Regions from separate parts of the Paenibacillus sp. FSL E2-0151 genome, predicted to be linked through region 4. Evidence: riboswitches for the same ligand, from Rfam matches in the RefSeq annotation. Region 4 holds a riboswitch; each other region holds the start of a gene.
What was found. A riboswitch is a leader RNA that binds a small molecule or an ion and turns the genes downstream of it on or off. The one in region 4 is predicted to bind cyclic di-AMP.
Positions count from the first base shown of each region.

Region 1 (8,126 bases), 1.6 Mb from region 4:
CCAGGCATGCTAACGTCCAGACGAACAGACAGCTGAAAACCGTCATCCGCAGGGTCTTTACCAATGGATACGTTACTTGTAACGACCACATCCTCCAATTTCACACCTGCTTTGCGTGCTACATTGGCAAGGGCACTTTCATAACATGCTCCATATCCAGCGGCAAAAAGTTGCTCAGGGTTAGTACCTTCACCACCGGAGCCACCAAGCTCTTTTGGCATTTTCAGATCATGCTTAAGCACGCCATCCGAAGAAGTCACCGAACCTGTACGTCCACCTTTAACTGTCGCTACTGCTGTATATAAAGCTTCCATTCAGAATCTCTCCCTTATCCATATAGTTTTTTACTGCCTTCCTTTCAATTTAAACTTCTGGCTCATTTTGAAACGCAATTTTGTATCTTTATCAGCTTTTACAACTTTATTATTTTCATGCATTTCAATGCCATGGCTGTATTTTCCCTAAGGTTGGGTAATATACGAAGGGGCATATTCAAGCTACAACCGAAATTTTGTGCTGATACATAAAAGTTGCACTAGACAAAAATAATTGAAGGAGTACAATGTAACAATAAACATAAAAATTTAGATATATCATGAGCGGTTTGTACCGCATCAATATCTCCAAATCAATAATTCAAAGTCAGGTGATTATCGTATGAGTAAAAAAAATCCGTTCAACGCTCCTTCAAGAGAATCATTATCTACTGCGGGCATGGCCCCTTCCCTTGGAGAAGCACATAGTTCCATGAAAGTTCCGCAGAATGCTGCATGGTGGAAGAAATTCCTCGCCTTTGTAGGCCCAGGATACCTCGTTGCCGTAGGTTACATGGACCCGGGGAACTGGGCAACAGATATCGCAGGCGGCTCGCAGTTCGGGTATACCTTGTTATCCGTTATCCTGTTATCGAACCTGATGGCCGTTGTCCTTCAGTCGCTGGCTGGCAAGCTCGGTATCGTCACTGGACGGGATCTGGCTCAAGCCTGTCGTGAACGATTCAGCATGCCTGTTGTTATGATGTTATGGATTCTGTGTGAGCTTGCCATTGCAGCTACCGATCTGGCTGAAGTCATTGGTTCTGCCATCGCATTAAAACTGTTATTTAACATCCCCATGTTATACGGCGTTATCATCACCGCAGTTGATGTACTCCTGATTCTTGTTCTGCAAAACAAAGGCTTCCGCGCTTTGGAAACTCTCGTCATTGTGCTGATGGCAACAATTGCCCTCTGCTTCGGGATTGATCTGTTTCTGGCAAAACCGGATATGGGCGGTGTTCTCCATGGTTTTGTACCAAATGTTGAGATCCTGCAAAACCCGGCTATGCTCTATATTGCCATTGGTATTATCGGAGCAACCGTGATGCCGCATAATCTGTACCTGCATTCTTCCATTGTGCAGACCCGTCAGATCGAACAGACACCACAGGGCAAAAAAGAAGCCATTCGGTACTCGACCATGGATTCTACGATTGCGCTGACACTGGCCCTGTTCATCAATGCAGCCATCCTGATTGTATCTGCCGCTGTATTTCACAGTGCTGGTATGACGCAGGTTGCTGAGATCGCTGATGCCTATCATCTGCTGACACCTCTATTGGGTACTACGGTCGCAAGTATCCTGTTCGGTGTGGCGCTGTTAGCATCAGGTCAGAACTCTACCCTTACAGGTACACTCGCTGGGCAGATCGTTATGGAAGGTTTCCTGAACATTCGAATTCCGGCTTGGCTACGCAGACTGGTCACACGTCTGATCGCCATCATCCCGGCGGTAATTGTGACAGCCATTGCAGGAGAACATGGCACAGAAGAACTGCTCATTTTGAGCCAGGTCGTGCTGTCGCTTCAATTGCCCTTTGCTGTAATTCCCCTGGTGATGTTCACAAGTGATAAAAAAAGCATGGGTGCATTCGCCAACAAATTGTGGCTCAAAATCATCTCATGGGTCATTGCCGCGATTATCGTTGTGCTGAATGTATATCTGATCATTCAGACGATCCGGTTGTTCTAATCTCATTTTAATTGGCTAAATACTAAAAAGGCTGATCAACTCCGGTATTTTATACCCAGTTGATCAGCCTTTATTGTTGCAATCCAATAAACAACCATCTGAATCTAATCCTGATTTGGCATCAGTAACGGCAAGAGTTGATCCAATGATTCAACAGTCCAATCCGCACGTTTGTCATCCGATAGATCTGGCTGGAATCTTCCGTAACCCTGCATAATTCGAATCGTACGCATGCCCAGATTCCGAGCAGGTATAATGTCGTTATCGATCCGATCTCCGATCATGACGGCTTCCTCCGGTTCACAACCTGCCTGCTTCAAGGCCACAGCGTATAACTCAGGGTCTGGCTTGGACACTCCTTCTTCAGCTGAACATGCCAGAACATCAACATACTTCCGCAAGCCGTAACTCTCCAGTCTCTCTTCCGTTCCAGGACTCTGATTGGCAATAATGCCAATGCGATAATGCCGTGACAACTGCTGAAGAACAAAATCTGCTGAAGGAAAAGGACGTTCAAGATCTTTTTGAAACTTCAGCTTGTCCTGAATCTGTTTTTGATGCCCCTCGTCTTCAACAAATGTGCGAATCGCCACTCTCATAGGCCATTGCTCATATTTTCGGTAACAGCTCGCGAACAGTTCGCGTACCGCCTCAATTGTCACCGGATACCCCAAAGCACAAGCTTCACGGACAAACTGTCCGATAATATCATCAACCGGCTCCCATTCATCCACCAGCGTATCTCCAACATCAAAAAACAACCATTTCAATCCACCTACATCCGGCACGCCAATTCCTCCTTGTAAGCATAAAAAAGAAGACTCACCATCCTGCATGAGTCTCCTCAAACTTCCGTTTATCGATGAATCAATTTCATAATACCTTGAGTAAATTCTGAAATTGATTCTAATACATTCAATTATAACAGGCACCTTACACCTGAGCAATCACAAGCTATGGCATTAACCATTGAGGAGAAAGCCAACTTCCCCATTGAGCGAATATACAATCCGGTCTGCGCCCATGCCCCGATAGATGCCCTTAGGATGACTCTGCTCCGTAATGACGCACAGGGATTTCGATGTCCATGAACGGCAGATCTGTAAATAACGACAGGTCAGATTCAGGCTGTTCTCGAAAATAAACACATTGCCTACGCTGCCCTGCGGCAAAAACCATTTTTGAGCTGCAGCCGTATTCATGCGAATGACATGTTCTACTCCGATTCTACGGAGTCTTCGCTCTTCCCCTGCACTGTTGGTTAGAACGGCAAACGGCATTTTTTTGTACATCAGCAATTTGATAAATTTACGTCCTGCTTCATTTGGAGCAGTCACTAAGATCATCTCAGTATCCATCATTCGTTCCTCCCTTGGCGTGAAAAGACAACAAAAAAGAAGCGTGGGGGACCAAGGCCTCCCGAACGCTTCTTAAATAACCCATGGCGAAAACACCATGAACCAGCGTACGGCTTGTTGCCTCTCCCTTTAACGCTTACGAGGTTAGCTGACGGATTCGGGCGCGAGAGTCGCCCTATTTCCGGCTGTCACCGGAAAATTCACCCCATGAATGCCCACTGTCCTGGACAGCACATTCCGTTGGTTCCCCCGTTTCCCATTCATTAATGAATGGAAACTCAGCGATTAAAACATCGTTCGTATATCTTAAGGTAAGATCGAGCGATATTATCGTTTGTTTCGTTTTTCAAGTACAATTTAGTTTAAATTGAAATTACGCTATGAATCATACACCCGTGCCATGTCGGTGTAAAGTCCGCCCAGATCACCAAATCGGCAGATTTTTGCCAATTCCTATCCATAATAACGCTTACAACAAAGTTATACTCTATCTATCTCTTCAAGGCTATCTAATTCTCACTCTGGCGTAAATCACTTCGCAATTCATTCACGTATTCTGCACAACTTGCCTGTTTTGATTCTTTTAACACCATATTAGTTTTGCAATATTTAATTGCAACCAATATAATAGAAGATATAAGAGTAAATAAATGGAGGCGATTTAGATGACAGTCTACGATTACAAAGTGAATACCCTTCGCGGTCAAGAAGTTGAAATGTCCGACTACCGTGACAAAGTGCTCCTGATTGTGAATACGGCAAGCTCATGCGGCCTTACCCCTCAATTCAAAGGTCTGCAAGAATTGCAAGACAAATTTCAAGATGCTCCATTTGAAGTGCTTGGTTTCCCAAGTAACCAGTTTGCACAGGAAAAAGGATCTTCCGACGATATTGCCGAGTTCTGTCAGATGAATTATGGCGTGAGCTTCCCCATGTTTGAGAAAATTGATGTGAACGGCTCAAGCGCTCACCCTCTTTTCCAACACCTGAGCACAGAAGCTCCTGGCCTGCTCGGCTCCAAAGCAATCAAATGGAATTTCACCAAATTCCTCGTGGATCAGAACGGACAGGTCATTAAACGTTATGCTCCCAAAACAACACCGGACAAGATTGAAGAAGATATCAAGAATTTGCTGCAAAAATAATACACAGGCCACCCGTAGCCGGAAGGTAGAGCAACATTCCTCCGGTAATGGATGGCCTTTTTTCAACCCAGATGTCATACTGTTCGAAAAAGACAAAAAAAAGAAGCTTCCCATTAATGGAAAGCTTCTTTTTAATCGTTCATATGATGCGGTCGAGAGGACTCGAACCTCCACGGGCATACGCCCACTACCCCCTCAAGATAGCGTGTCTGCCATTCCACCACGACCGCATGTCGTAAATAATCGGCAACAGAATTGATTATACCGGGTTCAGAACTAAAAGTAAAGTATTTTTTAATACTTCTTTTTCAGCTAGGCATTTTCATCAAAAATCGCATAATCTCGTCATCTTTACCCATGAACTGCATATGATTAGATTTGATCCCCTCTTTTTCGGTAAGAGCCGATCTTGTTGATTCATTTATATATAGTCCTTCCTTATATATAGTCCTCCATGAACTTCACCACATAAATAACACAATAAGTTATATAAAATAACACAAGTATTAAATTCCAGATTTAATCCATTAATTTTCACGGATACTATTGACAAAAAGCGGACATTTATGGGATGATAACTATCATATAATTCGGATTTTTAAACATAAAGCAAACAAAAAGGAATATAAATGTCACTTTAAGTGACATTTAACGAACACAGGAGGCGAATGATTGTGAACCGTGGGAATAAGCTGCTCGATTATGTCAAACTGCTTGATTCCTCTATTCAAGTTGGAGGGTTCACCCATTCCTTCGGCATGGATATCCATATCAGGGAGGGTACCATTCGTAATGCTGAAGATCTCGAATCATTCATGCGTTGTCAGTTGCATCCCAGCATCGTTCGTCTTGAAGGTATGGCCATCAAAGGCATCTATACCGCAGCAGATCACAAGGATACATGGCGGATAGCTCTAATCGACAAGCTCGTCCATGTTCAGCGAACCCCTGGAGATCTCAGAGAACAAGCTGCCGCCATGGGTAAACGATTGATCAGACTCGCACGCGCTCTGCACCCCTGGATTGATTTCAGCCAGCTCGAACAGATCTTTGCCAAATACGATTCGGTTGGCTGCCTATCCACTGTTCACGCCTGGATTAACCACCTCCTCGACATCCCTGTCGAGGAGGCGGTCCTTGGTTACCTGCATTCAGCCATGAATGCCTGCATAACCGAAGCCTCCAAAGTCATTCCCCTGAACAACGATACAACCAAGGATCTGATGGTCCGCCTGGCCATAGATCTGGAGAATGAATGGAAGACCGTCAGCGCCTCGGCTGCGGATGGACTGGCACAGCCAACCTCGATGTCCATGAAATCATTTTTCCCCAGTTTCCATATGCTTGGAGCTGGACTTCATGCCTACAGGGCCTAATCCTCTTCCTCCTCATACCCGCTCCCCTTCATTCAAACAAACTAAAAAACACGCGGCAACCTCCTTGCCGACGTGTTTTTTTTCATTTTATTTGTTTTATTTACGTATTTACGCCATTTATAATCACAAAATACACTTTTTTCCGTCTTTTTTAATTGTTAGATGACGAATTTACGTATATAATGAAACATACAGCTCGCATTTCTATATATTCTACATGAAGAAAGAGCGGCTGAATACTACATTCTAACCAGGGGTGAACCCTTTTGAACAAGAAAAAACCAGTTACTCCGTTCGGATGGGCCATCAAACGACGGCTAACCGAACTTCAAGTGGACCAGAAGACCTTTTGTGAACAGCATGGCATCCCACCCTATCGTTTATCCAATCTTATTCACGGCACACGCAAAGCAACCCGATTCAGGCACCTGGTCGCTGATATTTTGGATATTCCAGATGAACTGAGATAAGATTTCTGCCAAAGGAGGGTCTCATCCATGAGACATGTTACATCCGATCTGGAGAGGCTGTCGTTCCAGTCCATACGTCACCAGCTCATCATCATTGATGACAATTGGATTATCCAAAGTTGTAACCGTGCCTGGCAACAGGGACTTGGTCAATGCTCACCAAACCCGGATATACACAGTAGTCATAGACACTACCTGCACCTGACGGAAGCCTGGGCAAAACGAGGCAAGAACGCTAACATGGCACTTGTCGCACAGAATCTGAAAGAACGCGGAATACCCTTTAATCGAAATCATACATATGACATCTGCGTGTATACTGTATACAACGAAAAGAGGTGGTTTCGTGTAGAACTCACCCCTCTATCTTACTCAAATTCAATTCTGGATACCGATCTCGCTTTAATTGCACACATGGATATTACCGAACAGAGAAAGACAGAACACCAATTGAAGAAAGCATTGTCTGAAGTACGCACATTGCGCGGACTGCTGCCTATTTGCGCCGTCTGCAAACAAATCAAGGACGAAGAGGAACACTGGAACTCCGTTGAGAGTTATCTGGAGAAGCATACCCACGCCGAATTCACCCATGACATCTGTCCGGAATGCATCCGGCGGTTATATCCGAAATACTCGAATATCCTGGACAAGCGTTCCTGAAACCTCTCTCCACTCGCCGACTAACTACAACTATACGGAGAGATGATGTTCAAACTGCGACATATCCAGTTCTTGCGGTGTCCCATGCAGGGTTATGGTTCCTTTGTCCATGATATAGATGTAATCTGCGGCACTTCGCACAAAATCAATACTCTGCTCTACCAGCAAAACCGAGAGGTTCCCCTTTGCCTTGAGCTGCAAAATTACCTGCCGAATGTCCTCCACGATAGAAGGCTGGATGCCTTCTGTCGGCTCATCCAGTAGCAACAACCCTGGACGCGAAGCCAATGCCCGGGCGAATGCCAACTGCTGCTGCTGTCCACCACTCAGATCCCCGCCCTGCCGTCCATACATCGTAGCAAGCACTGGGAACATCGCCAGTACATCCTCCGGGAACGTTTTTACTCCCGGTGCACTTGTCTCCAGACCGAGCAATAAGTTTTCTTTCACCGTAAGCTGCGGGAAAATCTCCCGCCCCTGCGGTACATAACCAATCCCTGCCCTTGCCCGCTTGGCTGTGTCCAAGGTGGATAACTCCTGATTTTGCCACTGAATACTGCCCTTGCGTGTTTTGAGCAGCCCCATTAATGTTTTCATCAACGTTGTTTTCCCTACACCGTTACGGCCCATCAGACACACCACCTGTCCGGGCTGTACATCCAGGTTCACACCACGAAGCACATTGCTTTCCCCGTAGCCGGATTCAATTCGTTGCAGCGACAGCATGTTCATCCCTCCTTTTGCCCAAATACACTTCTGCCACTTTCGGGTCTGCCTGTACCTCCGCCATCGTACCTTCCTTCAGCAGTTTCCCTTCATGCATCACCGTTACCTTGGCTGCGAACTCTCGCACAAACTCCATATCATGCTCCACCACCACAACCGAGCGCTCACGCGCAATCTCTTGCAGAAGTCGCCCGGTCTTGTGTGTTTCTTCATCCGTCATGCCTGCGGCTGGTTCGTCCAGCAACAACACCCGTGGCTCCTGCAGAAGCAACATGCCAATCTCTAGCCACTGCTTCTCCCCATGTGATAACGCTCCTGCACGAGCATCAACGCGGTCTTGCAGACCAATCTGGAGGGTAACATGCTCCATGGCAGCAC
Region 1 covers NZ_CP150308.1:1,667,716-1,675,841, reverse strand. The annotation lists gene MHI55_RS07525 (organic hydroperoxide resistance protein) at 1-314, opposite strand, end outside; gene MHI55_RS07520 (Nramp family divalent metal transporter) at 715-2,010, shown strand; gene MHI55_RS07515 (HAD family hydrolase) at 2,115-2,798, opposite strand; gene MHI55_RS07510 (hypothetical protein) at 2,973-3,371, opposite strand; cyclic di-AMP (ydaO/yuaA leader) riboswitch at 3,487-3,662, opposite strand; gene MHI55_RS07505 (glutathione peroxidase) at 4,034-4,513, shown strand; tRNA gene MHI55_RS07500 (tRNA-Leu) at 4,661-4,743, opposite strand; gene MHI55_RS07495 (urease accessory UreF family protein) at 5,188-5,889, shown strand; gene MHI55_RS07490 (hypothetical protein) at 6,156-6,359, shown strand; gene MHI55_RS07485 (hypothetical protein) at 6,387-7,022, shown strand; gene urtE (urea ABC transporter ATP-binding subunit UrtE) at 7,053-7,748, opposite strand; gene urtD (urea ABC transporter ATP-binding protein UrtD) at 7,726-8,126, opposite strand, start outside.
Region 1: it holds a riboswitch for cyclic di-AMP, as region 4 does, so the genes downstream of both, MHI55_RS07510 (hypothetical protein) here and MHI55_RS00535 (C40 family peptidase) in region 4, are expected to answer to the same signal.

Region 2 (8,126 bases), 3.2 Mb from region 4:
TATCATGTTTGCTTTATTTTTTTCAGAAACAAGTCAAGATTTGTATTGTCAAAATGCATTGCATAATCATGCATTGTACTTTATAATGACTCAGTCATCAACATGAGAAGCATACAAAGTATTGTAAGGGGAGAGAAAAAGGTTGAAATTAATAAGTCGTTACACCATGATGCTGTTGACCTTTGTTATTCTGCTGACGACTGCCGTTCCTGTGGCACTTGCTAGTGGAACTACAGATAATTCAAGCAGTAAAAAGCTGGTGCTCGGTACAAGTGCCGATTTTGCACCATATGAATTCCATAAAGTGATTAATGGCAAAGATGAAATCGTCGGCTTCGATATTGAGATCGCCAAAGAGATTGCCAAAGATCTTGGCGCTGAGCTTGTGATTGAGGATATGGGCTTCGACGGTCTTCTGCCTTCATTGCAGAGCGGGCGTGTTGATCTGGTGATTTCAGGTATGACGCCGACGGATGAGCGGAAGAAAAGTATCGATTTTTCCGACACCTATTATAAGTCAAAACAAGTGATTATGGTTCGCAATGTGGATAAAGACAAATATCCAACCATGGCAGAACTTGAAAATGCGAAGATTGGCGTTCAGAAAGGCTCCATTCAGGAAACGATCGGACAGAGTATTCCAGGAGCGAAGCTTACTGCGCTGGATAAAATCTCGGATATCGTGCTTCAACTGCAAACAAAACGCATTGACGCGGCAATCGTTGAAGATACCGTTGCTGTAGGTTATCTGGACGATATCATTGGACTTGCTGCTGCTGTTCCGGACGAAGAGCAAGCAGAAGCGGCAATCGGGATTCGTAAAGGTAATACCGAGCTGCTAGCTGCAGTAAATGGAACACTGGAGCGACTGAAAAGCGAAGATAAAATCAATCAGATGGTGACGGACGCCAGCCTCTTGATGGCGGATAAAGCGAACAAATCACAAAATATTTTCCAAGTATTCTGGGAGTACAAAAGTTTCTATGCTACAGGTGTAGGATACACACTTCTGTTGTCTGCACTTGGGGTTATCTTCGGGGTAATTATTGGATTGATCATCTGTTTGTTCCGTTTGCATGACGCTGCAATCTTGCGCTGGATCGGTACGGCTTACGTTGAAGTGATCCGTGGCACACCGATGTTGGTACAGTTGATGATTATTTACTATGGTTTTTCCCTGAGCTTTGGCATTAACTTCACTGCACTTCAGGCAGGTATCATTACACTTTCAATCAATAGTGGTGCCTATCTGGCGGAGATTTTCCGTGCAGGTATCCAAGGTGTGGATCGTGGTCAGTTGGAGGCAGCGCGTTCATTAGGTATGGGAAGAGGCGCCGCGATGCGTTATATCATATTGCCACAAGCCTTCAAAGCTGTATTACCAGCGATCGGTAATGAATTCATAACTATCATCAAAGAATCCTCCATTATCTCCGTTATCGGTATGGTGGACATTATGTATCAGGCAAGTGTAGTCAAGAACATTACGTACCAAGGCTTGAGTCCATTTTTGATTGCAGCAGCCATCTACTTTGTAATGACGTTCATTTTGTCCAAGCTGCTGGGACGACTGGAAAGGAAGTTGAGTGCAAGTGATAGACGTTAGACAATTACACAAATCTTATGGAAATAACGATGTGCTTAAGGGCATAAACGTGACGATTGGCAAAGGTGAGGTTGTCGTGGTCATCGGTCCTTCTGGTTCAGGTAAAAGTACGTTCTTGCGTTGTCTGAATCTGCTGGAACAGCCTACCTCAGGAGAGATTGATTTTGAAGGCGTGTCAATCACGGACCCCAAGCATAACATTAACGCAACTCGTGAGAAAATGGGCATGGTGTTCCAGCACTTCAACCTGTTCCCACACAAAACGGTAGAGCAAAACATTACGATTGCTCCAATTAAAGTGAAGAAACAATCCACTCAGGAAGCGGAAAAAATTGCTGCTGATCTGCTTAACACCGTGGGCTTGTACGATAAAAAAGATACATTCCCGAATCAGCTGTCTGGTGGACAGAAGCAGCGGATCGCCATTGCTAGAGCATTGGCCATGCAGCCGCATGTGATGCTGTTTGACGAGCCTACGTCGGCACTGGATCCTGAGATGGTCGGCGAAGTGCTGGATGTCATGAAACGTCTTGCAGAAGGCGGAATGACGATGGTCATCGTAACCCATGAGATGGGTTTCGCACGTGAAGTGGGAGACCGCATCTTGTTCATGGATGGCGGGGTTATTGTGGAAGAGGGAACACCTGATGAGGTGTTTGGAGCACCCAAAAATTCACGTACACGTGATTTTCTTGCGAAAGTACTCTAAACGATGTGATCAAATAGCGTTACTGACTTCGAGTCGGTAACGCTATTTTTTATGGATAATAATGACGTATGGATTCGGAAAAGTAACTATTCTGTTACCAAATGTAAAGGAATCGGGTCAACCAAACTTTCTGAATTAACCAGTATTCTTACAAATGCTTACATGCTAAAAACCATTTGGTAAGAATTACTACAAGTTCAGGTTACAAAATTGTGATATATTGAACTCTGCCGAAACTTCCGGACAGGGAGTGCGGGGGATGTAACGATGCAGATTGTGCAGGGGGAAGATCTACAGCACACTGCTTGGGGTGAATTGGGTACATAACGTTTCAAATGTAACGAAGAACCTATAGGGTGGGCTCCTCATCCGAATCCGACAACTAACTTCGCAGGCACAATGAGGGAGGAAGACCATGATTAACAAGAAACGTATAGCCAAAACAGCAGTAGCATTAATGACAACAGCAATGCTCATTCAAGCCGTTCCGGCTCACGCCGATTCAGTTCATGTGGCCAAAGAAGGGGATACCTTCTACACCTTATCAAAACAATATGGAGTAGCACTCAACACGTTAATTAAAGCAAACAACGACATTTCGGCTTACAACATTTATGGTGGTTTGAAAATTACGATTCCCGGTAAGGCAAACAATGTAGCAGACGCTGCGGCAACGGAGAGCAAGACCCAAGCGAAGACTGTTACTACAGCAAGCTTGGACGTCAACGCAGATAATAAAGTTGTTCAAGCCTGGGGTAAAACATTCGATTACAGCAAAGCTGTGAACGTAAAAGCAACGGCATACTCTGCAGATCCGTCTGAAAATGGAGGCTGGGGTGCAGTCGATTATTTCGGAAATGACCTTGAACTGGGTACGATTGCAGTTGATCCAAGTGTAATTCCACTTGGAACCAAAGTACTGGTAACTGGTCACAGCCATCCAGGATTGCCAAAACAGGCTTTTGTAGCCACAGCGCGGGATGTGGGCGGTGCAATCAAGGGTCACCGGATTGATATCTTTATCCCGGGTAGCAAACAGTCTGTAAGCTCATTTGGTTTTCAGGATATCGAGCTGTACATTCTGAAGTAGAGAGAAAATAACATTTAAAATGAATTCAAACAGGGTGTCTGCCAGTCGCTAATTCGCGATTGAACAGCACCCTTTTAATATTCTCATTATTTGTTATCACGGTCATCCTAATCTTTGGCCTTGGGCAATCCCAGCATTTCGTCCAAGGTGACCAGTTCATATCCCCGATTACGTAGTTCCTCAATAATTTCAGGCAAAGCCTCAATCGTGCCGTTCAGGTTTGACCCTACACCGCCTCCAGCATGTTGCAGAACGATGGAGCCAGGTTTCACGGCAGAGAGGATGTTATCTTTCACCTGTTCCTTTGAAAGGCCTTTCCAGTCCAGGGAGTCTACGTTCCAGTTCACAATGCTATAATGTTGTTTGGCAGCCCATCTCAGCTGTTCTTCATTAATGTCTCCATAAGGTGGCCGAATCATCTTGGGCGTATATCCCGCCAAACGTTGAATAATATCCCCGGTATGTAAAATTTGTTTGCGAAAGGCATTCATCGACAGCTTACTGAATTCAGGATGATTGTAGCTGTGATTACCAACCATATGCCCTTCCTTAACGATGCGTTTCACTAGATCCGGATGTTTCTCAGCACGACTACCCACGATGAAGAATGTAGCTCTGACATTGTATTTCTTCAATACATCCAGCACTTGTGGAGTAAACCGTGGATCAGGTACATCATCAAAAGTCAGTGCAACCTTCTTGGTTGAAGGACCATTGGTTTTGAACGTATCGGCATATTTTTGACGTAATTGTCCCAATGTCAGTTGTTCTTCTTCCGCAGAATCCGAACCTGATACGGATTCACCTGGCGGGCTTGAAACATCCCGCGATGAAACTGGAGCATGAGATCCCCCGAGAAAAATAACGATAACCATCAGCATAATGAGGCGTACGCGCATAATATCGGCCTCCTTTTTCAAAATGACGTTCTCCTTGGTATACCCGGGGGCTCCATAAAATATGCGCAGTGTGAGAAGTTTCATTGTGGATTTAGCTCATGACAGCCATAATTCCTCCATATATAACATATAGAAAAGGATAGGTGGATGGGTATGAGTACATCTGATTTGAAATCCATACGTTTACAGGTGATTGAAGCAGGAGAAGATAAGGTTTTTCTCGTTACCGGAGGAAAGGCGCATATTGGCGCCGTAGCCACGTTCTATGTGGATCATGAGCGCGTAAGCGGGACGACGGTACATATTCCCGGGCATAAAGAACAAGAGCTGTGTGAGCGGCTTGCCCGAAAGGCAGCCTTGCAACTGAAAGTAACCGTTACGGTGATCATGGGTATCCATTTTGATTCCATCACGCGGATGCAGATCGACGAAATCGTGCAGACTGCAGAGAGGTTGATGGAGGATCATCTGAACAAAGATAAACGATCTTCCTGACATAAGAGCCATCGAATGTTTTGATTTTATTTGCTAAAATTGAAACGAGTTGTAGATTGTTACGTATGTATGTTTATATACGATGTAATATCGACTAGGAGGAATAACATAATGTCCATTTTCAAACGTTTGCGTGATCTAACCATGTCTAACATCAACGCCATTATTGACAAGGCGGAAGATCCAATCAAGATGACGGACCAATATATCCGTGACATGCAAGAGGATCTGGAAGATGCGGAGAAAGCAGTAGCTCAACAGATCGCCATTGAGAAGAAATTCAAGCAGTTGTTCGAAGAGCAGGAAGCTCTTGTGAAGAAACGTGAAGAGCAGGCGCATACGGCGGCACGTGCTCAGAATCTAGATTTGGCTCGACGTGCTCTGGAAGAGAAAAAGGTTGCTGAAGAGAAGATGGCTGAGTACAAAACCAGCTATGACCAAAACAAGGCTTCTGCAGATAACCTGCGTGGCAAGCTCGACGAGATGCGTAAGCAACTGACTCAAATGAAGAACAAACGCGAAACACTGGTAGCGCGTTACAATGCAGCAAAAGCCCAAACGGAAATCAACAAAGCGTTGAATGGGTTTGGCTCTGATACCGCAAGTGCTGGTATGAAGCGTATGGAAGAGAAGATGATGCAGATGGAAGCACAGGCAGAAGCAAGCAACGAAATGTCTTCCAAAGGAAAATCTTTGGATGAAGAGTTCGAGAAGTTGGGTAAAGATCAGGCTGTTGAAGACGAACTCGCAGCATTGATGAAACAGTACGATAATAAGAACTAATACCTTGGTTGTCAGCAAGGTTAACCAGCGGAGGAGAAGAGTATTTCTCCTTCGCTTTTAAATGCGGTTCATGTTGATATGTGGGGGCTGTGTAAATGGATTTGAACATTTTGGCGATGCTGGTCTGGACCGGATCTGGTTCGGTTTTGCTGTTTGTCCTGATGTATGTTGATTCACTGTTCACGAAATATAAGGATTTTGCTGAAGTTAAGGCTGGCAATATGGCCGTTACTACACGTATGGTTATGAAATTATTTGCACAAGGATATGTACTCGCTACGTCCATTTCTACGGCCGGTCACCTGGGAGAAGCACTGCTGGTCTCCGTTGTATCCTTTATCATTTTGTTGATTCTGGAGAGTGTTGTACACTTTATGATTCGCAAATGGGCCAATCTGGATCTGGATACGGGAATTCAGCAAGGGAAGACAGGGTACGGATTGTTCTCTGGCGCTTTACATATCGTGGGCGCACTGATTATTGCAGCTTGTTTATAAGATAAGGAACAGGAGTAATTCTCATGAGTGTATGGAAACGAATTAAAGGAATACTAACGAAACCTGAACCACCGCAGGCAGAGAAAACGATGCTTCAGCTTGCACCTGGTGATATCTGTGAGGTTTCTCTGGTCACTTATGAAGTCGTTGGTCGGGTACAAAATCGTGCTCGAAATGCAGTTGTGCTCACGCTGCAGGATGGTACCGCATTTCGATATTTGCATATCGAAGAACGGGAACTCACACGTTACGCCCTATATACACCAATTGATGGCAGGCTTGATGCACCTGATGAGGTGCCCACATTGCTGGACCTGGATGGACGCGCATATCATCTGGAGGAAGAGTATGGAGGCATGGTATCAACGGCAGGTAGAACTCCATATGGCCAGGCTGGAGAACAATTGGTATGGCAGTATCAGTCGGATGATAATATGCTTCTTCGCGTGGAGTGGCAAGACAGAAGATTTACACTGTATGAGGGTGAGTCCATTCTTCCTGCGGATATCAAAGTGATTCGTTCGAGCTAGGAGAGGTTCCAATGAAAAAACGCTTGGCACATGGATTAAAATTAATGCTGGTCCTCAGCCTTGTCATGTCTCTGTTGTCCGCGTGCGGAGCAGCACCTTCTGTTCAGGACACATATCCGCTTGAATCGGTTAACGGCAGTGGTAACTCAACGTCCTATGTGTACCGTGCTTCGGACCGTACCGTTCCGGAAGTGGCTCAGGAATTGTCTGACCAAAGGCAACCGGATCAGATATCGGCGGAGAACACAGAGCGTATGTTCCTCGTGTATCAGGACGAGTATTATCACCTGCAACAAGACCCGAACAAGCCGGAGGATACCTTGGTTGAGGTGGACTCCAAGGAATATGTTCGGCAGAACTACGATTCATCTTTTTTACAAGGTTACCTCACCGCTACATTAATTGGTAATCTGTTCGATTCTTTTGGCGGGCGAGGTTATGGCAACTATCGAGGATATACCAATAAAGATACGTATAAACCGAGTGCAGGATCTTATCGTGCACCAACAAGTAATGACAAGAAGCTTGCTCCACCTATTACTGTTGATCGGAAAGGTACGATTACAAGGCGCGGAAGCGATAAAGATTCAAGCGTGGGATCTGGCGGAGGATTATTCAACCGCAACAAGGATCAGAGTAAGGGAACCATTGATCGCAACAAGAGCAGTGGTGGGCTGTTTGATTCACCTAAGAAATCCTACAAAAAACCAAAAACCAGAGTGGGCGGCGGCCGAATTAAGAGGCGAAGATAATGATTTAATTATAAGCTTGGCTGCCCAACATATAGTTCAATCCAAAAAGAACAGGAAAAGGTATGACGGATTTATCTCTATCCGCGCATTTACCTTGGAACTGTTCTTTTTGGTTTACGATTTGCGAACATGATTGGACTTGCGTACGCGGGGAATCGTTGTAGCAGGTTGTTTGCGAATCCAGCGGATAAATGGAATCATTCGTTCATCCTGTCTCAAGGATTGCAGATCAGTGAGACCAAGGGTTACAATGTCGCGATTGGTGTATAGCGAATGAATCTGTTTGTGACAGGGGATGCACAGGTTGGCCGTTGGTAGAAATGTTCCGCCCATTTCTTTGGGTGTAAGATGATGAATGGTCGTATTCACAGGTTCTCTTTCGCATAATTCACATCGATTACTCATGATCATCGCCTCCCTTTGTCACTTATATTATGGGCAGACAAGATGCCTTTCATGTTGAACATAGGTCAAGGAATGTTACACCTGTAAGAAATAAGATTTGTCACAGGATCAATAAGTGATGTACTTGTTATCTTACTGTATTCGGGCTACACTTTCTTAAAGGATGATAGTCTTTAGGAGGTAAGAATACTTTTGAAAATGAACTCACATTCACATGATATGACAACTGCCAAATTCAATCGTACAGCTGTACAGGTACCGGATGCCCAAGCCAAAATAGCTGCAAGAGTTACTGTAGGCTCCATAGAGAAAGTTCACCTTGAATCTGCTCATGGCCGCACACTTGCAGAGACGATTCAG
Region 2 covers NZ_CP150308.1:4,006,317-4,014,442, reverse strand. The annotation lists gene MHI55_RS18125 (ABC transporter permease subunit) at 143-1,606, shown strand; gene MHI55_RS18120 (amino acid ABC transporter ATP-binding protein) at 1,593-2,315, shown strand; cyclic di-AMP (ydaO/yuaA leader) riboswitch at 2,534-2,728, shown strand; gene MHI55_RS18115 (3D domain-containing protein) at 2,731-3,405, shown strand; gene MHI55_RS18110 (polysaccharide deacetylase family protein) at 3,513-4,304, opposite strand; gene MHI55_RS18105 (hypothetical protein) at 4,458-4,799, shown strand; gene MHI55_RS18100 (PspA/IM30 family protein) at 4,911-5,582, shown strand; gene MHI55_RS18095 (DUF350 domain-containing protein) at 5,678-6,079, shown strand; gene MHI55_RS18090 (DUF4178 domain-containing protein) at 6,103-6,609, shown strand; gene MHI55_RS18085 (DUF4247 domain-containing protein) at 6,621-7,361, shown strand; gene MHI55_RS18080 (HNH endonuclease) at 7,476-7,766, opposite strand; gene glp (gephyrin-like molybdotransferase Glp) at 7,965-8,126, shown strand, end outside.
Region 2: it holds a riboswitch for cyclic di-AMP, as region 4 does, so the genes downstream of both, MHI55_RS18115 (3D domain-containing protein) here and MHI55_RS00535 (C40 family peptidase) in region 4, are expected to answer to the same signal.

Region 3 (8,126 bases), 2.3 Mb from region 4:
CCGTCTGAAGAGATGAATCATGACGAAGGCAGCTATGACGATATAGACAGCAGTGGAAGTAAGGTAATCCCTGTTTCACAAGCCGAATCGTTTACATATGAAGATCGGGATCAGGTTCTGGAGATGGAAATGGTAAGCGCAGGACGCAGCATATCGACGTATATTTTCAATGATGTCGAAGGGCAGGAACTTGCAGAAGCTTCCTTAAAACAATATGGCGCTGATGTACAAGGTGAAATACACTGGTATGACGAGCCGGAAGAGAATCAATTGGAAGCTGCGGCAGAGTTACTTGTCAGAGAGCTGGATGAAGATATCATCGATACGATTACAATCCGCATGTGGCATCAGGGCAACGAACTCGAGACGCTAGAGTGGGTACATCGCGATTTCTCCGAGGAATTTGAGGATACCGATGAATCGGATCTGGATGAGTTGGAAGCTGCTGAAGAAACATGTTATGTCATGCTGAAGCGTAAGGATCGGGAGTTCCGGGTATATGAGCTGTTTCTTCAGGAACGAGGTGGATTGCCTGTGGGAACAGCAACAATAGACACTTCTCATTCCGATCTGACGGGATACATTGATTACGAGGTTCCTGGTACCAGCATTCAGCGAAAGAGCCTGGTCGAAGTGTTGATGCAGGAGTTGGACAAGGAAATGGAGTTTGACACCTTGCATCTGACGATGTTGTATCGAAATCAGATTATTGATGAAGCCAGAATAGATGGGTAAAGGGCAACCGCCTTTTACCTTTTTTTTGTTCTCATTTTGACGAAAAATCCATTTCCCGGTATAGTACCATTAGTTTAAAAGAGATCAGGAAGCGGAGGAGAACAATGATGCACTCATTCAGGATCAGTAGCGAATATATTAACGATGGTTTTCAAGCGGTTCAGGCGAAGCTGGAAGATACGGAGGATGTGATGTCGCTGCTGGTGGAGACAGCCGAATGGTTACAGAGCCAAGGTTCTTCCCAATGGAACGCTTTGCTTAAAGGTGAAGATTCACATGATACGGCAGGGGCGATTCGCCGTGGGGATGTGTTTGTATTCAAAAAAGGGGCGGACGTAGCGGGGATGGTCATCCTTTTGGTTCAGCCAAGTCCTTGGGATATTCATCTTTGGGGTTCAAAAGCTCATGCCGAGGATGGCGCAATTTATCTGCATCGGTTAGCGATTCGAAGAAAATATGCTCAGAGCGGTTTAGGACGTTCCATTTTGCAATGGTCCAGCAGCGGGATACATTTTGAAGGCAAACATAATCTTCGGTTAGATTGCGGAGCGAGCAATGCTACGTTGAACGCCTTTTACGCGCGGAACGGGTATACTTTTTTGGGAGAGACCGATGGTTACAGTACATATGAGAAGCCCGTGGAGCCACTGAGCTGAGAATTCTGACTATCCTATGAATATGTTGACGACAACCGCAAGCGATGGGCTGCTGAATTAGAGCTTTTGCTTCTGAGGGGAACGTTTCATGAATATGTTGTATATACGAGTTATCGTAATATAGATGTTCCGGCTTCCCTATGTCATAATGGATAGTAGATTAGTACGTAAGTTAGAAAGGGGGAAACTAACGGTGAAATTGCTGCAGGCGCTTTTCTTTCCTCCGGAGCAGCCCGGAGGTGTATCCTCTATGATTCCGTATATGCAAGAGAGATTTACAACCCCGAGGTGGGAAATGGATCTGTTCTCGTTGCCAAAGCGAATTCGCAACAAGGGCAGAGAGGAAGTTCAGTTCGAAACGTTTGACTGGACGGAATATCAGGATAGTCCTGTTGTCCAAAAATATATTCAAACTTATCGTGATTATCTTTGGTGGACCAAACTGCGTATTCAGAAGCCCTATGATCTGATCCATGCCCACCACCCAATTGCAGGACTTGCGATGAGAACGGTTTTCCGAGATACACCCCTCATTCAGACGATACACTCCAGTTATGAACGAGAATTAATCCTTAATGGACGCATTGAAACGGATGGACCGGAGCATCGATTCCTGCTTGCGATATATGGTGAGCTGGAACACCAGGCAGAGCGCCTTTTGACGGTGTCGGATTCGTTCCGCCGTTATCTGGCTCCCTACGTGAAGGAACCTGATGTCATCGGTGTGATTCCCAATGGATTTGATGAGAAGCGCTTTAAGCCGATCCCTCATGATAATGCGATACCACAGCTGGTCACGGTATGTCGGCTTGTTCCGGCAAAAGGGTTGGATATTCTTTTCAAAGCTTGTGCGGAACTGAAGGGTCGAGGTCATGATTATGTGTTACATATTATTGGAGATGGACCGATTCGTCCTGATCTGGAAGAATTGGCGCAACGATTGGGGATCTATAATGAGACCATTTTCTATGGTTACACGCTGCACCCTGAGGAATTCATGCCATTCTTTGATATTTTTGTACTTCCTTCACGGGCAGAAGCATTTGGTTCCGTCTTCGCTGAAGCGGCGCTGAGTTGTCTTGCCCTTGTGGGTACGGATGTAGGTGGTATACCGGAACAGATCGAGAACGGTAGCAATGGGTTGCTTGTACCGGCAGAAGATCCTTCTGCATTGGCTGAAGCGCTTGAAAAGGTGATGCTGGACCCGGCTTATCGTTATGAACTTGCCCGTTCAGCGTGTGAAAAAGCCAAGACACATTACTCGCTCGGCAGATCAGTCAATGAGCTGAAAAAGATGTATCTACAGTTTCCTAGCCAAGCCTAAAACGTAGAGCAAAAAGTGCGAGCCGCTGTGATAAACAGCGGCCTTTTGTCATGTTTAAGGAAAGAGTACCCGCGGTGAATTGTGGTTAGAAGGCAAACGGATGCTCATATTCATGAAATACATGGACCGTGAGATTTATATATTGTTGCGTTTACGAAAGGTGCCCCAGCGGTTCAGTACCAATTTGGCAGCCCAGATTAATGCCATTGTTCCAAAGATGGGGTAAAGGATGGACAGCAGGGAACTGAATCCAAACTGGCTGAGTGAGTAACACAATAGCATAATGCTTAATGTAATGAAACGGGGATGGACACGTATATGTTGTCTCAGTTGCAAGGTCATTCCATAGATATCGGCTACAAAGGTAGTGAATATTTCCATGAAAATAAGGGATACATATACAGATTGCACTGCCCATCCAAGTTGAAAGGCAATGCTGCCCATCGGGATTTCGAATTGGATGATGCCGGGCATCTGAGCTGACATGGCAAAATGAGCTGCCATCAGCATGAAACCAACGCCAATTCCACCCAATACTCCACCCCACTTCAGCACATTCCGGCTACGAATCTGGTTACCTACAGGCACAAGAACAGCTTGAGCCAACACCAGATTGAATGAAGTATACAACAGTGGAGACAGCCACACTTGAATAGGGTTTGAGTCTGTCGTCAGTGTGATGAATCGGGAAGCACCTGGATGATGGATGGTACTTGTGATCATGAGCAGAGATAACAGGAGCATCATGGGCACAACGATGCTATTCATTTGTAGGATGGCTTGAATGCCCCGACCGAGAAGCAGATATGTCCCTACAAGTGTGACGATCAGACCTGTCTGATAATGCAAACCCAGATGTTCGACAAAAACGGAGCCTGCTCCGGCAAGCATGACACTGTTCACGCCAATGAGAATGAGAAGGGTCACCCAGGTGATCCATTTGCCCGCCTTATGGCCGAATAAATGTTTGTTCAGATCCTCATAAGAGCGGGACCCGGTATCGTGAGCGATCAGCATCATTTTGGTACCTAACCAGACAAAGAGCATGGTGGATAAGCCTATGGTGATGGTGGCCCATTTGCCATACTGGGTAAAAAACTGCAAAATTTCCTGCCCTGTAGCGAAGCCGGCTCCAACAACCGTTCCAATGTATGTAAATGCGATCTGCAGCACCCGAAATGCCTGTTTCATGTGTTTCCCCTCTCAGGCCCCTGTATAGTTTGGACATGCGGGTACCATGGTACAAGGTATGCTTGACCCACGAAAGTCATGACAATCGATAATGAGCTTTGGCTTGAAATGCGTCCCAAGGACAGCGTCAAGGCAATTTCGCTTGAACTTATAGATAGATATATGATACTTTTACCTCATAGGATAGGCTTGGGAGGTCAAATCATGGAATTATTGAAACAACGAATTTTACAAGAAGGTGTGGTTATCTCGGATCAAGTATTAAAGCTGGATGGTCTGTTGAACCACCAAATTGATCCTGCATTAACGATGGAGATGGGACGTGAGTTCGCTGCCCGTTTTCGTGAAAGTGGAGTAACTCGGGTAATCACGGTAGAATCCTCAGGGATTCCGGTTGCGTTTGCCGCAGCCTATGAACTGGGGGTGCCACTTGTATTCGCCCGTCGCAAAAAAACACTTCTGGCTGATCCTGATGCTTACTGTGAACGTGTACCGTCCTTTACCAAAGGAATTGTAACTGACATTATGGTATCCCGCGAGTTCATTCATGAGAATGACCGCATTTTGTTCATTGATGATATTATTGCCAATGGAGATGCCGCTCGTGGCGTCATCAAAATTATCGAGCGTTCCGGTGCGGAACTCGTCGGATTCGGCGTTGTGGTCGAGAAAAGTTTTCAGGCGGGGGCACGCACGATTCGTGAACAGGGTATTCCGGTGGAAGCCTTGGTACGCATTCGTTCCCTGAATGATGGTACGGTACAATTTGACGATAACGAAATGTGACATTTTAAAGGAATAGGGCCTATTTTTTGAACTATGCCTTTGCATGACCGCCGATTTCATTTATAATGGGGTTATGTTAGGGAGAGGAGGCAACACCATGGGGAACCAACCGGCAACAGAACAATTTTTTAATGATAAGCTGGCGGAATCGAAAGTTCATTTTGAACGTGCCCTGGATTGTAAACATACGGAATTCGATGACCTTTATCCCTATATGATTGAACATCCTCAATTTTTCTGGTACAAACGCTATGTTGCCTGGTCAGAATTACTGACGATTGTAGGCTTGTGCGAAGAGTTGTCCTTCTCTTGGAAAGAACAATTTACACCGCATCAAGTGGAGTACCTTGAAGAACGTGTGATGTCCGCCAAAGTGCTTGATTTTTGGTTCGAGAAGAACGACAGCAAAGAGCACGCGCAGCGGTAACTTTCAGTCGGGACATAATTTCGAATGACATGACAGTCCAATACAGTCACGTGAGACCTAAATGACTTTTCATTTAGGTCTCTTTTTGTAAATAAATTTGAATTATAGGAGCCATGAAGATGATTAGTGATACAGAATTGGACGCCCTGCGTCTGTCAGGTGAGAAAGTTAGAGTCGTACGGGACGAGCTGGAATCGAACGACGTGAAAGGGATTGTGGTTGCCTGGGATGGCGAGCAGGTACTTATCCGTCGTCAGAATCGACGTGTCGTTAAGCTGGACCGAGGTTACAGCTATCAGCTGTTCAGCGAGCCGCGCCAGAGTCCACTTAGTGAGTAACAGCTGATAATTATGGCAGGGCCATGAGCTTTAAATGTTTGGAATTACCATGATTTCTTGGCATAATTGGCTCACTCGGGAGAGAAGATAGGTACAGTGAGGAAGATCTGTAACTATAGCCGAGAGGGTGTGCTACAAGCCATGACATTGATGAATGATAAAGTTCATGCCTACAAGGATCAGATTGGAGCATTAAGCGATGTGCTGCCAGGTGTGGTGAAGTCGTATCATGAGTTTACCGGAGAATGTTTCCAACCTGGTGTGATTGATGCGAAGACAAAACAGCTAATTGCGCTTGGCATTGGATTATTCGCCAACAATGAGGTATGTACCTTCTACCATGTAGAAGAAGCCCGTGCTAAGGGCGCAACAGATCAGGAGATTATGGAGACCGTAGCCGTGGCTGGAGCTGTTGGTGGAGGACATGCCCTGTCTCAGGGTGCGATGCGAGTGCAGAAGGCGCTGCATTAGTAAGCAATGCAACATACATTTTTAAGTGCAAAAAAGGCATCCGGTTAATAACCGATGCCTTTTTGTATGTGAATCACATTTTACCTAACATTTTATCATACATAAACTGTCCAGTTACCCGACGTGCTGTTACATAACGATCATTGAAGTATGGATTCGATAACTTCGTGATGCTTACACCTTTACTGCTGGAGGCATGAGCGAATTGTCCGCCGCCGATATATACACCTGTATGTGAAATGCCTTTGCCTGTTGTATTAAAGAACACCAGATCACCTGTCCGAACATTGCTCTTGGATACGGGAGTACCTGCTTTGGCTTGCTGCTGCGAAGTACGTGGTAATTCAATGCTGTATTTGTTGAAAAGATATCTCATAAAACCAGAACAGTCGAAGCCGGCTACAGTTGTGCCACCCCATTTGTAAGGAATACCTGTCATGTTGTTCACTACGGAGTTGATACTGCTTGCCTCTGTGCTTGTTGCCCCGGATGTAAATAATACAGCTGCTCCAAAAATGGAGATAATCAGTTTTTTCAAAATCAATGTTCTCCCTTCGATGCCTACGGAGTTAGCTAAGGGTTCGGTAGAAGGTTCCCTATATTTCCTATGTATAAGAATAATTCACCCAAATTGGTTCCCCCGTTTTCAAACATGAAACTCGGCAATGAATAATTAAGTTTTTGTAACTATTTGAAACTATATTGCATAAATGCGTAATTGTCAAACCCATTTAAAACCCTTCGTAATACCTCAATGTTAGCGGAATTAAGGTTTTTATATGAAAGAAGGGATCAAGTTTGGGTATCATTCATGACAAAAACGTCATTATTGGTTCGTTTAAGACGAATTTGGATAAATAAATAGGTTTGTCATGAGTTAAAAGAACTATCCCGTTATGTAGAATTAGAGAGATTATATTCATTAAGTTGCATATATTGACAAAAATCGATTTTTTGCATATTATCTGATTATCCAATCCACATATTGGATGAAAATTGATTTTATTATGCGATAAATACAAATAAAGGAGGTTTGGGTCGTATATCATAGGTAAAGTAGAAGTGGAAGATTTATAAAAACGAACATAGGAGAGTGTTACATTTGAAAGCGAAGAAAATAATTACTTTTGTCCTGGCATGTACGATGGTGTTCTCAGTAGTTGGAATGGCAGTTCTCCCTGTAGGGACGGTATCTGCTGCAGATGCGTCGGGTACTACAGCGAGTATTTCTGATATTTTGAAGAACCAGCTGCCGGATGGAGGTTGGAGAAAAGATTATAAACAGACAAGTGGAGAGTGGGCAAAGTCCACGATAGACAACAAGGCTACATACTCAGAAATTAGAAGATTGGCGAAGGAATTTAAAAAGACGAATGATCCGCGTTACTCCACAGCTGCAATCAAAGGAATTAACTTTTTGATCAACATGCAGTATTCAAACGGCGGGTGGCCACAAGTTTACCAAAGCTCCGGATACCACAAGCACATCACTTACAATGATGATGCCATGATTAATGTAATGATCATGCTGGATGAAGTAGCAGCACGCAAAGGTGATTTCTCATTTATCGACAGCACACTTGCTAACCGCAGTAAAAATTCAGTTGCCAAAGGTGTGGAGGCGATTCTGAATACACAGGTCGTTTCAGGTGGTAAGCTGACAGCATGGGGACAACAACATGATTCCAGCTCTCTTAAACCAGCGAGCGCAAGAATCTACGAAGTGCCATCACTGACAGCTGGAGAGAGTGTAACGATTGTTAAATTTCTGAAAACCAGACCTGCTAACGCTAAAATTACCGCATCCATTAAAGGAGCGGAGGCTTGGTTTAACAAAGTGAAAATTACGGGTTACAAGTATGAAAGAGCTAATGGAGATAGTAAAATTATCGCTGATTCCAAAGCTGCACCAATTTGGGCACGCTTCTATGAGATCGGAACGGATAAACCAATCTTTATTGGTCGTGACGGGGTAGTTAAATACAAATTAAGTGATATTGATAAAGAAAGAAGAGGCGGTTATGCATGGTATGGCAACTGGCCTTCCAAGCTGTAATTTGTAGTATGCTTCCGTTTTAATGAACCAAACTATTAACAGCAGTTAAAGGTAAAGCCCGAATCGACATGGACGTCTGATTCGGGCTTTATTGTTATTACTTTCAGTGTTGACATGATAGATTACGCATGATATATTATTT
Region 3 covers NZ_CP150308.1:2,403,663-2,411,788, forward strand. The annotation lists gene MHI55_RS11170 (hypothetical protein) at 1-735, shown strand, start outside; gene MHI55_RS11175 (GNAT family N-acetyltransferase) at 843-1,391, shown strand; gene MHI55_RS11180 (glycosyltransferase family 4 protein) at 1,585-2,715, shown strand; gene MHI55_RS11185 (hypothetical protein) at 2,851-3,906, opposite strand; gene MHI55_RS11190 (xanthine phosphoribosyltransferase) at 4,111-4,692, shown strand; gene MHI55_RS11195 (hypothetical protein) at 4,790-5,119, shown strand; gene MHI55_RS11200 (hypothetical protein) at 5,239-5,457, shown strand; gene MHI55_RS11205 (carboxymuconolactone decarboxylase family protein) at 5,599-5,928, shown strand; gene MHI55_RS11210 (C40 family peptidase) at 6,002-6,466, opposite strand; cyclic di-AMP (ydaO/yuaA leader) riboswitch at 6,472-6,603, opposite strand; gene pelA (pectate lyase) at 7,022-7,984, shown strand.
Region 3: it holds a riboswitch for cyclic di-AMP, as region 4 does, so the genes downstream of both, MHI55_RS11210 (C40 family peptidase) here and MHI55_RS00535 (C40 family peptidase) in region 4, are expected to answer to the same signal.

Region 4 (8,126 bases):
AGTTGGTTCGAGTTCGACTAATTTAACCGATTAAAGCTCTGCTTTAAGAAAAGGAGCGCAGGGCTTTTTTTCGGAAAGCAGAGTTAATGAAGACTAGTCAATAATACCGAATAGTAAGGAAATATGTAGATGAACCAGGCATAAGCCTTATATAAACCCAAAAGACCGTTCTCCTTGTACCTGGAGAACGGTCTTTGGTTAATGAATCGCTGCAGGCCTCTAGTTTCCTCCGCCAACGGCTTTTACATTTGTATTGTTACTTTGATACTTCCGAATGATAGATACCTCTACACGGCGATTCTGTGCCCGTCCCGTATTGGTGTCATTGCTGGCAATTGGGTGATACTCTCCATAACCACTTGGTGTGAATTTGGAAGGGTCCAATTGCGAGTTCAGCAACAGGATTTTCAGGAAGTTGAGCGCACGATCTGCGCTTAGATCCCAGTTATCCTTATATTGGTTGTTCGAAATGGGAATATTATCGGTATGACCGGATACAACCACTTCATATTCAGGGAACTCCTGCAGCATGCTTGAGATTGCTTTGGCCAGGGATCGTGATTCAGGCTTCACATCTGCTCGGCCTGACGAGAACAGGGCGTTATCACTTATGGTGATCTTCAATTCAGACTGATTCAGCTTGGTGTTCAGCTGGTCCGAAAGTCCGTTCTTCGAGATATATTTGTCGAGTCGCTCTTTGAGTTTCTCCAGGTCTTCTTGTTCTTTCTTAGCCATCTGTGCATCTGTAATCTGAGCTGGTGTTTTCTTGGTGATTTCTGTAGGTTCCTGTTTGTTCTTACCCAAATCAGCACCTGGCGTATCCGGATTCATGGACGAATGGTCCAGAATTCCGGAACCTCCATTTAATGCACTGTTTAGTGCGGAAGCCATCTGCTCGAACTTAGCTGCATCGATTGAACTCATACCGAACAATACAATAAACAGAGCGAGCAACAAGGTCATCAAGTCGGAATAGGGAAGCAACCAGCTCTCGTCTATATGCTCTTCATGTGGTTCGTGCTTCTTAGCCTTTTTCACCTGGTGATCCCTCCTTCTCTTCCAGTTGTTTACGTTCGGAAGGTGTCAGGAATACGGATAACTTTTGGTTGATGGCGATGGTGGAGACACCGGATTGTATGGATAACAGTCCTTCAACCATCATCAGCTTGATCTCCATTTCTTGCTTGGACATCCGTTTCAGCTTGTTAGACATCGGGTGCCATAACACGTAACCACTAAATATACCAAGGAGTGTTGCGATAAATGCTGCCGCAATCGCATGGGAGAGTTTCTCCATGTCACTGAGATCGGCAAGTGCTGCGATGAGACCTACAACGGCCCCGAGAACCCCGAGCGTTGGTGCGTACATCCCCGCCTGAGCGAAGATCAAGGCACTGCCACGGTGGCGCTCTTCTGTAGCATGAATATCTTCCATGAGCACATCACTTACAAATTCCTGATCGTTGCCGTCTATAATCATACGCATACCGCCACGAAGGAACTGATCGTCAATCTCTTCTACTTTTGATTCCAGTGCAAGCAAACCTTCACGACGGGTAGTGGAAGCCCAATCCATAAATGTGCCGATCAGGGATACGCGATCAATAAGTACTTGATTTTTGAAAACAATCCCGAAAAGCTTAGGGATTTTCTTAACTTCAGACATCGGAAATGCGATAAAGATGGTTCCTGCTGTACCAACAAAGATAATAATGTAGGCTGCGGGATTGTTAACCAGGTTGATTAAGGGCGCACCCTTCAAGAACATACCAAATACAAGGGAGACCAGCCCCAAAATTAGTCCAATAATCGTTGAAATGTTCATCATACACCTCATCCATGAGATAAAATTGAATCCTTTCAAGCGGCTGTGTTCGGGCTTCCGGACGAATTTTTGGCCGCAATCCGTTCAATGTTAGGCAATCCTTACGGTTGCTAAAACAGTTAAAACGGTCATATATGTATTTATCGACCAGAAGGCCTTTTTTTTTAAGGGCTATTTTCAGGTATAATAAGATCAAATCCGCTCCTTAGGGGCCGAATAGGAGTGAAAAGCCAATGGGCGTAAAGCATGGACGGGATTATGAAGGAATTTTGACAGATCTGTCAACGGCAATCGGACGCATACCGGATCGGTATGTTTTCTTTGAAATGGACGCGGAAGAGTGGGGGAGACTGGCTGCATCTGACCAACTTGAAGTGGATGAGGCGTTGGCGGAGGATCTGTTCTATGCGCTGGGCGAGGAGTCCGTTATTCCGGTTGGAAGTGGCGTGGTCATCCATGATAAGGAACAGCACCGCATTCATATTTTGATCGGGGAAGAAGAGTTGACATTTGTACCTTTAATTTAGTGTGTTTACATGCATTTTCAGGGGTATGAATGGAACTGGAATTGTCCTCAAAGCCTTATGGTTAGTGGTTCTATGCCATGTAGTTGATTGGATTTTGAAGCTTGTCCGTGGTAAGATGTTAGTCGTGAAATGGGCCAACCGCATGGCGGTGAGCCTGGCCTTTGAGGTTGCTGTTGATAGCGCCGAAGGTGTCGGTGGTTATACGGACTCACGTCTGTAATGTACCATCCTATGGGGAGGAAGATAACGCATGGTTTTTTCGCAAGAGGAAGTCGAAGCTCATCTGGGGAGGCTGGAAGGCTGGGAACTGGAAGAGGGACGGTGGATTGTACGTAAATTCGTGTTCTCCAACTACATGAAAGGGATTGCATTTGTGGATGAGGTCGCTGCGATCTCGGAAGCATTCAATCATCATCCTTTTATTACGATTGATTATACAACGGTTACGCTGCGTCTCACGTCATGGGATGCGGGTGGTATCACATCTGTAGATATCAAGGAAGCAGGGCAATATAACGAAGCTTATGACAAAATGAGGTCGGAATAACGGGTCAGTTATTATCGCGCGGCCAGAAGTGAGTGAACCATACATGTCAGACTATAATCAGAAACAACCTCTTATTGCTGTCGTAGGCAGTCTCAATATGGATCTTGTGGTGAAGACAGACACAATTCCGGAAGAGGGAGAGACGGTGAGCGGTGAGGAGCTGCATTATCTCGCTGGTGGCAAAGGGGCCAACCAGGCTGTTGCCGCTGCGCGTCTGGGTGGACAGACTACGATGATTGGTGCGGTGGGATCGGACGGTTTTGGCGAACGTCTGCTGCACAGTCTGACGGAAAGTGGTGCAGATGCCTCGAAGGTTCGCATATTGGAAGACACGGTTACAGGGACGGCTTCCATCTGGCTCTCTCGGGGAGACAACCGGATTATCGTTATTCCTGGTGCGAATGGGCAAGTGGTACCTGAGATGCTGGAAGAGGCGGATACGGTAAAAAGCCTGACTGCAGCCGCAGCGGTGCTGCTGCAGCTGGAGATCCCGCTGCCAGCGGTTACCCGCGCCGCCCAACTGGCGGCTGAAGGCAGCGCACTGGTGGTGCTCAACCCGGCTCCCGCGGTGCCGGGTCTGCCCCAGGAGCTCCTGCGGTGCGTCGACGTTGTCACGCCAAACCGCAGTGAGCTTGCCGTGCTTACCGGCCGGGATCATCTCCGGCCGGAAGACCTGGATGCGGCGGTCGCAGAGCTCGCCGCATCCCTCGGGGCCGCTGTCGTCACGACGCTCGGCCCCGAGGGGGCTGTGTACGCGGCGGCGCCTGGTGGCCGCGTACAAGCAGGGCGTGCCGGCGCGTGCCGTGCGCCCGGCTACGCCGTAAGCGCCGTGGATACGACCGGCGCTGGCGATTGCTTCAACGGCGCGCTGGCGGTAGCCCTCGCGCGCGGTGAGACTTTGGACGCGGCCGTAGGCTTCGCCATGGGTGCGGCCGCGTTATCCGTGACGAAGCTCGGCGCCCAGTCCGGGATGCCGTCCGCACGTGAAGTTGAGGCCTTTCTGGCTGAGCATGCCGCAGAGGCTTAATAATTGATATAACAAAGAGGCTCTTATTCTCCGAAAAGGGGATTAAGCGCCTCTTTGTTATGCGTGTGCAGAGATTATTTCTTCTCTGACAGCCACATGGCGATATTTGCAATCTCTTCATCCTGCAGTTTGCCCTTGAAGGAAGGCATACCACCTTTACCTTTGACAATCGTAGAATAGATTTTCTCCAGATCATCCTGGCTGCCGATGTTGGCCAGAGCAGGTCCTACGCCACCTTGAAGCTGATCCCCGTGACAGGAGATACAATTGGCTTTGACCAGTGCTTCAGCTTGTCCGGCATCCAATGTTACTTCCGGCATGGTTGGCTTGGCTTCTTCAGCCACTTCTTCTTTCCCTGGAAGCGTAAACATTAAAACAATAGCTAAAGCGCATGCTGCAAAAAATACTCCGCTCATGATCCATTTGTGCATCCCTTATGTCCCCTCCAGAATGAAAGATCATCTAACCTGAAACTATCCATATCATTATAACGGAACCTGTACTGACATCATAGCATTTTGTGGGAATTTTTTGAACTAATCACATAACAAGGGGCAAATTTGGTTGTTTTGCAATGGATTCTAACCGCGAGGCCCTTCATAAACCATACAGTGAAAGGGCTTCAAGCCGGTTGGGGTCTGCCGTTCGTATGTATCCTGGGTGACAAATCCACTCTTCAGATAGACTTGAATGGCACGAGCATTCCAAGTGAGTACTTCCAGATCAATCTCATTCGTGGGATTTCGGCGAATAGCTTCCTGTACAATGGCAGTGACAAAAGCTGTCCCTTGACCCTGACCACACAGCTCTGGATGCATGCCAAGGCCAATTCGGGTTACCCCTTGAAGTGGGAAGTATTGAGTAAACCCACATATACGATCGTTCTGATCCAGGACGATCGCATATTGCTCCTGCCGCAGCTGTGCATCTCCGAATTCCACTTCCAGAGCTTTCATCTGCTCCCATGGGAGCCAGCTGTAGATATTGTAAGGCGGATCATACTGCCAACTGCAGATAAGCTCCGCATGTTCTTCTCGCATGGGTACAACGTGAAACGTCACAGGGGTTTCCTTCATACACCTGCATGCTCCTTTCCTTGAAACAGAACTCTTTGTCCACTCTACAAAAGTGATGTTCATTTAGCAAGTCTTCCTTCCCAAGAAAAAAATGAAACAAAAGTTCCGGTAATTTCGTTTATATTATAACGGGATGGGTAAAAACATCATAAGGGCACGGACGAACGAACGCAAAATGAACCTGTTGATGTCGCAGGATATAACCCGAGTATAACTTGCAACATGAATAAGGATTGAAGCACAAAAAAACCGCCGGATACATTCCTGCGGAGAATGTACCGGGCGGTTCTGTTATGCTTCTTGCTTCGTTCCAGTATGGTTAATGGTTACAGCATCATGTTGCTCAGCTTGTCCCTAGTCAAGGGCCAGTGATTCATATGCGTCCGTGCTCATAATCCGTTTTGCGCCAACATAACGATTGGCCCAATAGTTTTCACTCAATGCACTGATCGTAACGCCTTTGGAAGAAGAGGAGTGTGCGAACTTTCCATCCCCTACAAAGATTCCTACATGGGATACGCCTTTACCTGTTGTATTAAAGAACACCAGATCGCCAGCTCTCATCTCCATGCGGGATACGGAATCGCCCATGTCGAATTGGGAACTGGATTGGCGTGCCAAATCAATACCCAACTTGTCGAATACATACCGTGTAAATCCGGAGCAGTCAAAGCCGTTAAGCGTTGTTCCCCCACTTTTGTATGTAGTTCCCATTGCTGAATCAATTACTGTGTCCATCTTTGAATCTGCGAATGCGCTACCTGCACCAAGCGATAAAGCGAATGTGATGCTAAGTACAGCTGCGGTTAATTTCTTCTTGAACAAGAGATATTCCCCTTCCAACGCCTGCGAGGTTAGCTTAAGGATTCGGTTGAAGGTCCCCTATGATCCCTCTGTAGCAAGATCAATTCACCCATAACTGGTTCCCCCGCTTCCCAGGTGCCAGGAATTTGGCTATGCTAGTTATGCACCTGCGAAATCAAGAAATGACGATTTAATTTTAAGTAGTTACAAATATGAATGTAAATATTACAAAGTTGTTACTAAAAACTCACTGCGATTATTGTAACAGAGGAGTACGGCTTTGGCAACGTTTAGCAACAAATTTAGCAAAAAAAACCTCGACCTTTGACGGGGAAAGGTTGAGGTTTGCCTATTTATAAGTACATATTAGGCCATGAGTTTAACATGTGATGGTAACAATTTTTAAACTATCTGCTCTCACCTTTGGATATTTTGGACTGCCATAATCGGAAATGGCTGCATATTTTCCACAGACTCAATAGACACCTGGCAAGTGGATACGTCTGTTGTAGTATAAGTCCGGTAAGCCCCGTTAATAACCATGAGGCTGTAGTGAATGCCCCAAAGACGAGCAGGTGTACTCCGCCCAGCAGGAGTGCAATGCCGATTACAGCGATGAGATGACGCAGTGCAATCCAGAGTGCTTTGAGGGTACCGTGAGCCCCGCCTTCTCCTTCTGGTGCCGAAACACCGAACTGCATGTAGAGTATGACATGGTGGATGATCCAACCATATACAATCCAGGCAGCAACATAAGGTATACCAGGCAAAAGTAATTGAAGGGAATGAAATCCGTCCATGAGAATCGAGTAGAGCTTCGGTATGAGCCAGTAGGCGGGCAGAAGTATCAATAATGTACGTATGGTGTGGAGCAGCAGCATCGGTTTCCACAGATTTTTGATTCCGCGGACAAAGGGGATGCGCTCTTCTGTAGAATTAAAGTGCTGAAGTGAGTAGAGCAGTCCTGCCTGAATGAGGGGGCTGATCAACATGCGAACCAGCAGCATGCCCCCGAGAATCCATAGATAACGATGAACCTCCGGATGGGTAGACAGGTTAAGTTGACTTTCCATTTTGAACAAAAGTGTACTCAGCTCACCGGCATCAGCATCTGGATAGCGAAGGAGTAGTGGGATGACCGCCGATTGTACCATTCGATAGAAGAAATATCCCCAAATGAGTTGATAAAGAAATAAGAGTGCGGCAATGAACATATGCTGACGGACGAGAAACCAGCCTTCACGTATTTTCGCTTTCACCGTTTCCACCTCACCATGACAGACCTCCGAATATGGCTTCTATTAGTTTGGTTACACTCATGCTCCAGCGGGACTTCGTCTGCTCATCCAGTCCGGATTTCAGAAAATTGTTCATATGGCGGTTCTCCAGCACGATCGAGTACAGGGGATCGGTCATGGCCCAGGATACGGGGGATGTGTGAGTTAATTTATACGTGATGCGCTCTTCTTTGCCATTCCATTGCTTGGTGAGGATATGCCCGTCTTCAAAAGCAATGCGAACAGGAACGGCGCTGTAATCACTACCTTTTTTTGCGATCGTCACGGATGACTCGTACAATGTTTGACCGTCTTTCTGTACGGGCGTAATACGAATCTTCTCTACAGCAAAGTCAGCCATCCCGTTACCATAGACGTATTGATCAAAATAATCAGACCAGGAAGTGCGGGTCACTTGTTCCACAATTTTCTGAAAATCAGATGAAGTGGGATGTTTGAAACGGTACTTCTTCACATAGGTAGAGAGAATACGTTCCATCTTTTTGGCACCGACTTGATGTTCGATACCAAGCAATACAAGCTTGCCACGTGTATAGACATTGGCTGCATACTCATTCTGTGAATCGAACTTCCAGGATTCTTGTGTTAAGGATGAAGGAGACGTAATCAGTCCCGATTGTACCGGCAGATTCGGAATCAATCCGTATTCCTGCTCCATCAGTTTGTCTTCTGCATAAGAGGTGAATCCCTCATCCAGCCAGGCTTCCTCGAATTCGTTGCTGGCAACCATGCCGTAGAAGTACTGGTGTCCGATCTCGTGGACTACGGTTCGTTCCAGGTCATAACCTGGCGTGGTGTCATCGGCTCCAAAGGCTGTAACTAGCGTAGGGTATTCCATACCTCCAGCGCCATTCCCCGCTTTGGGTGGAACTACGATGGATAAGGTAGCATAAGGATATGGGCCAAACCATTTGCTATAATTGGCTAGAGCGGCCTTCGCGGCGTAGAAATAACGTTCTTTCAGATCCTGATGAGCTGGGTCCAGATATAACTTGATTCGTACACCAGGCACATTGGGTGCA
Region 4 covers NZ_CP150308.1:104,275-112,400, forward strand. The annotation lists gene rluF (23S rRNA pseudouridine(2604) synthase RluF) at 1-2, shown strand, start outside; gene motB (flagellar motor protein MotB) at 220-1,038, opposite strand; gene motA (flagellar motor stator protein MotA) at 1,025-1,825, opposite strand; gene MHI55_RS00505 (hypothetical protein) at 2,059-2,352, shown strand; gene MHI55_RS00510 (hypothetical protein) at 2,354-2,572, shown strand; gene MHI55_RS00515 (4a-hydroxytetrahydrobiopterin dehydratase) at 2,603-2,899, shown strand; gene rbsK (ribokinase) at 2,943-3,926, shown strand; gene MHI55_RS00525 (cytochrome c) at 4,001-4,357, opposite strand; gene MHI55_RS00530 (GNAT family protein) at 4,508-5,002, opposite strand; gene MHI55_RS00535 (C40 family peptidase) at 5,357-5,791, opposite strand; cyclic di-AMP (ydaO/yuaA leader) riboswitch at 5,831-5,968, opposite strand; gene MHI55_RS00540 (hypothetical protein) at 6,214-7,065, opposite strand; gene MHI55_RS00545 (M1 family metallopeptidase) at 7,076-8,126, opposite strand, start outside.